Regions from separate parts of the Janthinobacterium sp. JC611 genome, predicted to be linked through region 2. Evidence: predicted binding sites of a transcription regulator. Region 2 holds the regulator's gene; each other region holds the start of a gene.
What was found. The regulator sigma-54, encoded in region 2, starts transcription at its own class of promoters, with help from an activator protein. The targets are predictions, from matches to a motif close to TGGCANGNAANCTGCTTT.
Positions count from the first base shown of each region.

Region 1 (2,189 bases), on a different contig from region 2:
CCAGGCCATACAAGGTATCGTTGGCAATCGCCAGCGCGTCGGCCTCATCCTTGAAGGTGGTCACGGACACGACGGGCCCGAAAATCTCTTCCTGGAAGATGCGCATCTTGTTATTGCCCTTGAACACCGTCGGAAGCACGTAGTAGCCGCCTTCCAGGTCGCCCGCCTGCGTGTTGCGCTCGCCGCCGGCCAGTACTTCGGCGCCTTCCTGGCGGCCGATGTCGAGGTAGGACAGGATTTTTTCCAGCTGCTCCTGCGACGCTTGCGCGCCGATCATGGTGGACGAGTCGAGCGGGTTGCCCTGTTTGATGGCGGCCACGCGTTTGAGGGCCCGTTCGATGAATTTTTCGTAGATCGATTCCTGGATCAGCACGCGCGATGGGCAGGTGCACACTTCGCCCTGGTTCAGCGCGAACATGGCAAAACCTTCCAGGCACTTGTCGAAATACTCGTCGTCCGCATCCATCACGTCTTCAAAAAAGATGTTCGGCGACTTGCCGCCCAGCTCCAGGGTGACGGGAATCAGGTTTTGCGCCGCATAACCCATGATCAAGCGGCCCGTGCCCGTTTCGCCCGTGAAGGCGATCTTGGCGATGCGCTTGCTCGACGCCAGCGGCTTGCCCGCTTCCAGGCCGAAACCGTTGATGATGTTCAGCACGCCCGGCGGCAGCAGATCGCCGATCAGCTCGACCAACACCATGATGGAAGCGGGCGTCTGTTCGGCCGGCTTCAGCACGACGCAATTGCCGGCGGCCAGGGCTGGCGCCAGTTTCCACACGGCCATCAGGATCGGGAAATTCCACGGAATGATCTGGCCCACGACGCCCAGCGGCTCGTGGTAGTGATAGGCATAGGTTTCCGCATCGATTTGCGCGACGGAACCTTCCTGGGCGCGGATGCAACCGGCGAAGTAACGGAAATGGTCGATGGCCAGCGGAATGTCGGCATTCATCGTTTCGCGGATCGGCTTGCCGTTGTCGATGGTTTCCGCCGTGGCGATCAGGCTCAGGTTCTGTTCGATGCGGTCGGCGATGCGGTTCAGGATATTGGCGCGCTCGGCAGGTGAGGTCTTGCCCCAGGCATCCTTGGCGGCATGCGCGGCATCGAGCGCCAGCTCGACGTCTTCCGCCGTGGAACGGGCGATTTCGCAAAACGGCAAGCCCGTGATGGGCGTGATGTTGGGGAAGTATTCACCTTTTACTGGTGCAACGAATTTGCCGCCGATGTAATTGTCATAGCGTTGTTTGAAGGGATTGGCGACGCCCAGTTTGCTGATGTCTGCGAGATTCATGTCGTCCTCTATCGGGTTAATTAGAATGGAACTGCGTTAATTAAAATCAAACGTCCTGGTACAGATGGGGTGAGTACACGGAGTCTTCCGCAAATGCCGTGCCAGCTCGCCGTCTCACGACAAATTTAGCCGGTTTTACCCTTGTTACAAGGGCGTGGCGTCAATCCCGGCGCGCTTTTCGGCGCATGCGCGGGGCATGAAAGGCAGGCGTTCGGCTGTTGGCGTTTTGAACAGGGTGGCGGCCTCCTGTTCCAATCCGGGCCAGCCCTGCTGCTGCGCCCCTGCGCCGCTGCACAATGGAACAGGTGTACCAGACTGGAACACCCGCTCCCGTATCACTACCGAATCACCACGCCCCATGGCAATTCGCCTACGGCAATATCGGCCACCTTCCGCGCGCTGGCCGTGTCGATCACGGACACGCTGTTCGAGCGGCCATTGGCCACGTACAGCTTGGCGCCGTCCGGCGTGATGGCCATATTCCACGGGCGCTTGCCGACGGCTATGGTGGCCGTCACCTTGTTGCTGGCCGTATCGATCACCATCACCGTGCCATCGATGCCATTCGAGACATATACTTGCTTGCCGCTGGGATGGACCACGATGCCATTCGCATTCTTGCCGGCTGGAATGGTGGCAATCGCCTTGCGCGCGGCCATATCGATCACGTAGACGGCGTTGACCAGTTCGCACGCCACGTAGGCGCGGCCCGAATCCGGACTGAAACCGATGCCGCGCGGACGCAATCCCACGGCGATGGACGCCACCTGCCGGCGTTGCGCCACATCGATGACATCGACTTGCTCGGCCTCCTCCGCGCTGACCAGCAGCCAGCGCCCATCCGGGCTGAAGACGGCATGTTCCGGATTGCGTCCCTGTACCTTGATGTCGGCGAGCA
Region 1 is NZ_JAFLJN010000056.1:9,737-11,925, forward strand. Features, by position in the region: gene adh (aldehyde dehydrogenase) at 1-1,291, opposite strand, end outside; gene J0O65_RS25245 (beta-propeller fold lactonase family protein) at 1,630-2,189, opposite strand, start outside.
Region 1: the regulator sigma-54 is predicted to act here: its motif matches at 1,378-1,395, upstream of adh (aldehyde dehydrogenase).

Region 2 (2,189 bases):
TGGAGGTCTGGACGAAGTCGCTCATGGCAGGCAGGAAAGAAGTGAAAGTGCAAACATTCTAGCGCCTGCGCGGGGAACATTGCGTTCCGCTGGGCGCAAAAAAGGGCGCAAGATGTGCGCCCTTAGTTGATCACAGCCAGTTGAAAGTCGCGGCCCGCTCAGGCGGCGGCGAATTCTTCTTCCGAGCTGTCTGGCAGATGCTTGATCGCCTCTTTACCGTGCCCTTGCACTTTGGTTTTGTACTTCATCACTTGCCTGTCCAGCTTGTCGATCAGGGTATCGATGGCGGCATACAGGTCGTGCGCCAAGCTTTCTACATAGACAGTTTTGCCACTCAGACGCAGGTTGACTTCGGCCTTTTGACGTTTTTCTTTCTCTTTGAGGTTATCCACGGTCAGAATCACGGCGATATCGATGACTTGATCGAAATGACGTTTCACGCGCTCCAGTTTCGTTTGTACGTATTCACGGATGGCTGGTGTCACTTCGAGATGATGTCCGCTGATGGTGAGATTCATACACACTCCTAAAGATGATCGGGTTCGTGCGGTCCATCGTATCCGGCCCGCAGAGGAACCGAAAAAAACTTACAAACACTTACGCAGGCTCACTGGCGGAATTTTTAATGCTTCCCGGTATTTGGCAACAGTACGTCGCGCAATCACCATGCCTTGTTCCCCCAGCATGTCCGCAATCTTACTGTCGGATAAAGGATTTTTAGGGTCTTCTGCTCCTGTCAGTTGCACGATCAATGCCCGTATCGCCGTCGATGACGCTTCGCCCCCCGCTTCGGTGGCGACGTGGCTACCAAAGAAATATTTCAACTCGAACATGCCGTGCGGGGTCAGCATGTACTTTTGAGTTGTTACCCGCGAGATAGTACTCTCGTGTAAACCCAGTGTATCAGCTATTTCACGGAGCACAAGGGGACGCATGGCAACGGCCCCATGCGAGAAAAAGTTCTTTTGTCTTTCTACTATCGCCTGCGCCACGCGCAGGATCGTGTCGAAGCGCTGGCGCATGTTCTTGATCAGCCACTTGGCTTCCTGCAACTGCGCGCCCATGGCGCCCTCGCCCTTGCCCTGCTTGAGCAGGTTGGCGTACATGGCGTTGACGCGCAGGCGCGGCATGACGTCGTTGTTCAGGGTCACTTGCCAGCCATTGCGCGCGCGCTTGACGACGACGTCAGGCACCACGTAATCGGACACGTCCGAGGCGAATACGGCGCCCGGATGCGGATTGCACTGGCGAATCACCGTCTGCGCCTCGCGCAAGTCTTCATCGTCGCAATCGAGGGCTTTTTTCAGCTTGTTGAAGTCGCGCTGGGCAAACCAGGCCAGGTGCTTTTCCACGATGACGAGGGCCATGCGCCGCGTCACCATGGCAACGTGCGGCAAGCGCTTGATTTGCAGGGCCAGGCATTCGGACGCATTGCGCGCGCCCACGCCGGGCGGATCGAAACTTTGCAGTAGCGACAAGGCCGTGCGCATCTCGTCGGCGTCGATTTCCAGCTCTTCCGGCAGGCGCGCCAGGATGTCGTCGAGCGACTCTTCCAGGTAGCCATTGTCGTCGAGCGCATCGATGATCAGCTCGACCAGCGCGCGGTCGCGCAATTCGAGCACCGTCACGCGCATCTGCTCCATCAGGTGCTCGCGCAGGGTGCAGTGATGGGCCTCCAGTTGCGGGCGCGAATCTTCGTCGTCGGGCGCCTTGCCCCGGCTCGCCTCGCTCCAGTCGCTGTCGCCGCCGTCCGCAGCGGCCGGGCCGTCACCGGCCTCGCCGTCAAACGCCTCCGCTTCGGCCGGCGCCGCGGGCGCCTCCTGGCCTGGCGGCTGGGGCGGCGCTTCGGCCGGCGCGGCCGTGGAACTCAAGGCCCCGTCGGACAGCAGGCGCAGCGAACGGTCGAGCGGATCGTCGAGGCGTTCGAGCAAGGGATTGTCCGTCAGCAATTGCTCCAACTCCTGGTGCAATTCCAGGGTAGACAATTGCAACAGGCGTATCGATTGCTGCAACTGCGGCGTCAGTGCCAGGTGCTGCGAAGTGCGCAGCTGCAATGATTGTTTCATTGGCTTACATGCGGAAGTGTTCGCCCAGATAGACCCGGCGTACCGACTCGTTCGCGATGATGTCGTCGGGGCGTCCCGACGCCAGTACCGAGCCCTGGTTGATGATGTAGGCACGGTCGCAAA
Region 2 is NZ_JAFLJN010000015.1:10,506-12,694, reverse strand. Features, by position in the region: gene J0O65_RS11030 (enoyl-CoA hydratase/isomerase family protein) at 1-25, opposite strand, end outside; gene hpf (ribosome hibernation-promoting factor, HPF/YfiA family) at 159-518, opposite strand; gene J0O65_RS11020 (RNA polymerase factor sigma-54) at 588-2,066, opposite strand; gene lptB (LPS export ABC transporter ATP-binding protein) at 2,071-2,189, opposite strand, start outside.

Region 3 (2,189 bases), on a different contig from region 2:
GGCGGATGTGGCTTCGAGTACCCAGGTATCCTTGGTGCCGCCTCCTTGCGAGGAGTTGACCACCAGCGAACCTTCACCGAGGGCGACGCGGGTCAGCCCGCCGGGCACCATGGAGATCGTCTTGCCGGACAGCACGAACGGGCGCAGATCGATGTGGCGCGGCGCGATGCCGGCATCCACGTACGTGGGGCAGGCGGACAGGGCGAGCGTGGGCTGGGCGATGTAGCCGCCCGGGTTGGCCAGCAGGCGCTGGCGGAAGTCCTCGATCTGCGCGGTGCTCGACGCCGGGCCCACCAGCATGCCGTAGCCGCCCGCGCCATGCACTTCCTTGACCACCAGTGTCGGCAAATTGGCCAGCACGTAGGACAGGTCGGCCGGTTTGCGGCACTGATAGGTTGGCACGTTGTTGAGGATCGGTTCCTGCGACAAATAAAACTTGATCATGTCGGGCACGAACGGGTAGATCGACTTGTCGTCGGCCACGCCCGTGCCGATGGCGTTCGCCAGGGTGACTCTTCCTGCGCGATACACGGACAGCAGGCCCGGCACGCCCAGCGAGGAGTCGGAGCGGAAGGCCAGCGGGTCGAGGAAATCGTCGTCGACCCTGCGGTAGATCACGTCGACGCGCTTGGGGCCGCGCGTGGTGCGCATGTACACGGAATTGTCGTTGACGAACAAATCCTTGCCCTCGACCAGTTCCACGCCCATTTGCTGGGCCAAAAACGCATGTTCGAAGTAGGCGGAGTTGTACATGCCGGGCGTCATGACGACGACCGTCGGGTCATCGACGCCCATCGGTGCGACGGAGCGCAGGTTGTCGAGCAGCATGTCCGGATAGTGGTCGACGGGGGCGATGCGGTTGCGGGCGAACAGTTCCGGGAACAGCCGCATCATCATCTTGCGGTCTTCCAGCATGTAGGATACGCCGGACGGCACGCGCAAGTTGTCTTCCAGTACATAGAATTCGCCCTGGCCGGCGCGCACGATATCGACGCCGGCGATGTGGGCGTAAATATCGGAGGCGACGGCGATGCCCTGCATTTCCGGGCGATACTGTGCATTCTTGTAGATTTGCTCGGCGGGAATGATGCCCGCCTTGATGATGTTTTGCTCATGATAGATATCATGGATGAACATGTTCAAGGCTTGCACGCGTTGCACCAGGCCCGTTTGCATCTGCGCCCATTCGGCGGCGGGGATGATGCGCGGGATGGTGTCGAACGGAATCAGGCGTTCCGTGCCGGCATCGTCGCCATACACGGCGAAGGTGATGCCGACCCTGCGGAACGTCAGGTCGGCTTCGGCCCGCTTGCGGGCGATGGTCTCCGGGGATTGCTGCGCCAGCCAATTGTCAAATTCACGATAGTGTTCACGTACCTTGCTGTCCGTACCCACTTCATCCGCAGTCATTTCATTGAAAAAATTTGCCATGTTGTGATTTCCCTTGAGCCGTGTCTATGCATAGCTCAGCAGGAAGCGTGCCAGTCGGCTGATGGGCGGAAAGTGCAATAATGACCACTTTTGTGGCGTTCACCGCTTAGGTGCACCGCTTTGGTGCGCGCGGCGTCAGTTTCTGGGGCTATCGGCCGCAGGTACGAAGGGCCGGCAATCGATGGGCAAGTCGAGGATGAAGGTGGTGCCCGCTTGCGGCGAACTGTCGACGGCCACGCTGCCGCCGTGGCTTTCGGCCACGTTCTGCACGAAGGGCAGGCCGATGCCCCAGCCGGGCGCGGGCGCGTGGTTGTCGCGCCGCAGGTAGTCGAAGATGCGCGCCATCTGCTCCGTGGCGATGGCATGGCCACGGTTATGGACGGTGAGTATCATGCGCTCGTGGGCGTGCGCCACGTGCACGGCGATGGGGCTGTCGTCGCCATATTTGACGGCATTGCTGACCAGGTTTTCCAGCGCGCGGCGCAGCGAGTTCTCGCACCACCAGCCCGTGACGGTCTGGCCAGTGACCTTGCAGCGGTCCGCATGCTGCAGGTTGACCTGGCCGCACACGGCTTGCGCCAGCGGCAGGATGTCGAACTGGCTCAAGGCCAGCGGCAGGCGCTGGCCCCGCTGGTAGCTGAGGGTATCGAGCAATTCCTCGATCATCGCGTCGAGGCGCTTGCTGTGTTCGCCGATCTTGCGTGCCAGCTCTTGCACCTTGGCCGGATCGGCTTGCCGCTGCAACAACTGGGCGCTGG
Region 3 is NZ_JAFLJN010000034.1:383,632-385,820, forward strand. Features, by position in the region: gene J0O65_RS22185 (circularly permuted type 2 ATP-grasp protein) at 1-1,431, opposite strand, end outside; gene J0O65_RS28280 (sensor histidine kinase) at 1,567-2,189, opposite strand, start outside.
Region 3: the regulator sigma-54 is predicted to act here: its motif matches at 1,467-1,484, upstream of J0O65_RS22185 (circularly permuted type 2 ATP-grasp protein).

Region 4 (2,189 bases), on a different contig from region 2:
GACATTTGACATGCAAAAAACAGATAAGCGCCCGTCACAGTCGTGCGCACCCTGCCGCTTGCAGCATGGTAACCTCATTTTTCCAAGGAGGAATTCATGAACGATATCACTGCACGAAGCGAACAGTACCGTGGTTTTACGATTTCCGTGACCCCGCAAAAAGATAACGACGATCTTTGGGATTTTACCTACCGCCTGCAGCGCGACGGTGAGTCCGAGGCGCGGGCGATCACGCGCAGCCGCACCCTGGGTGGTTATGCTGCGCCCGAGACGGCTTGCACGGCCGGCCTGGAAGTGGCCAGGACGGAAGTGGATAATCTGCTGCGTCCTTGAGCCAGCGTAAATCGTTTAGCCTGATTGCGACGCGGCGCGTGAAACTCGTCGCCGCCTGCGGCGCTTCATGCTACGATTTCCACTATTGAGTCAGTCACGAAGGAGGCACCCCATGGATAGCAGTTCAAAAATTCACTATAAAGGCTGGGAAATCGTTCCCTTGGCCGTGCCCACCACCGACGGCAAATGGTCGGCCAGTTGCGACATCGAACGCGCCACCGCGGAAGGACTGGAAGTGTTCGAAGGCTCGACCATGCAATTCGTGCGCGATGACGAGGACGGCGCCATTGCCGCCGCCTGCGAGGAAGCCGTGCGCCAGATCGACAACATCATCGCCAACCCGCTGGTGCGGCTGGCGTAGTTCTTTATTCCTTCATTCATTGTGTTCCCGCAGCCGGCATCCGCCGGCTGTTTTTTTGCGCGCGACCGGCAGCACGTCGGCCTGCCTGCCTCCTTGCCCGCCAGCTGTGTTGCATGTTTCAATACGATGTTTCAAAATGAAATATTGAAACAAAAATGAAACATTGTGCGGGTTAAACGTGACTTCGCTGTTCCCTGGCGGAACAGTCCTGGAGCGGCGCTGGCTGGCCCTTTATCCCCTGTTTTCACTCTGCCGCCACGGGTTTTCCGCCGCGCCGCGCCGGCCTGGCACGGCATTTGCAATACCCATGTTCATAGCCACTCCGTGAAACATTCGCGACCATCCGAAACCCATAAGGTGAACACATGACTCAATACTCCGCAGGTGCCGCGTTCCGCAAGGCCGTCCAGGAAGAATCCCCGCTGCAAGTCGTCGGCGCCATCAACGCCAACCACGCTTTGCTGGCCAAGCGCGCCGGCTACAAGGCCATCTACCTGTCCGGCGGCGGCGTCGCGGCCGGCTCGCTGGGCTTGCCCGACCTGGGCATTTCCAGCCTGGACGACGTGCTGACCGACATCCGCCGCATCACCGACGTGTGCGACCTGCCGCTGCTGGTCGATGCCGACACGGGCTTCGGTTCCTCCGCCTTCAACGTGGCGCGCACGGTGAAATCGATGATCAAGTTCGGCGCTGCCGGCCTGCACATCGAAGACCAGGTGGGCGCCAAGCGCTGCGGCCACCGTCCGGGCAAGGAAATCGTGAGCAAGGAAGAAATGGTCGACCGCATCAAGGCGGCCGTCGACGCGCGCACGGACCCGAACTTCGTCATCATGGCGCGTACCGATGCGCTGGCCGTCGATGGCCTGGAAGCGGCACTGGAGCGCGCCGTCGCCTGCGTGGAAGCCGGTGCCGACATGATCTTCCCGGAAGCCATCACCGACCTGGAGATGTACGCCACGTTCGCCAAGGCCGTCAACGTGCCGATTCTGGCCAACATCACGGAATTCGGTGCCACGCCGCTGTTCACCCTGGACGAACTGCGCAGCGCCCACGTGGGCCTGGCCCTGTACCCGCTGTCGGCTTTCCGCGCCATGAACAAGGCGGCCGACAACGTCTACCGCGCGCTGCGCCGCGATGGCACGCAAAAGAACGTCGTCGACACCATGCAGACGCGCATGGAGCTGTATGAATCGATCAATTACCACGACTTCGAGCAAAAGCTCGACGCGCTGTTCGCCGCGCAAAAGAAATAAGAAAAGTAAAGAAGCAGGGGCCGCATGCCGGCCCCGCAGTGACGCAACCGAGACTAGTCAATTTTTGGAGAAATCAATGAACGCACCGCAAGCCGCCACTTTCAAGCCTAAAAAATCCGTCGCCCTGTCCGGCGTCACCGCCGGCAACACGGCGCTGTGCTCGGTCGGCAAGACCGGCAACGATTTGCACTACCGCGGCTATGACATCCTGGACGTGGCCGACAGCTGCGAGTTCGAGGAAA
Region 4 is NZ_JAFLJN010000021.1:564,167-566,355, reverse strand. Features, by position in the region: gene J0O65_RS16965 (hypothetical protein) at 97-333, shown strand; gene J0O65_RS16960 (hypothetical protein) at 446-694, shown strand; gene prpB (methylisocitrate lyase) at 1,060-1,947, shown strand; gene prpC (bifunctional 2-methylcitrate synthase/citrate synthase) at 2,024-2,189, shown strand, end outside.
Region 4: the regulator sigma-54 is predicted to act here: its motif matches at 980-997, upstream of prpB (methylisocitrate lyase).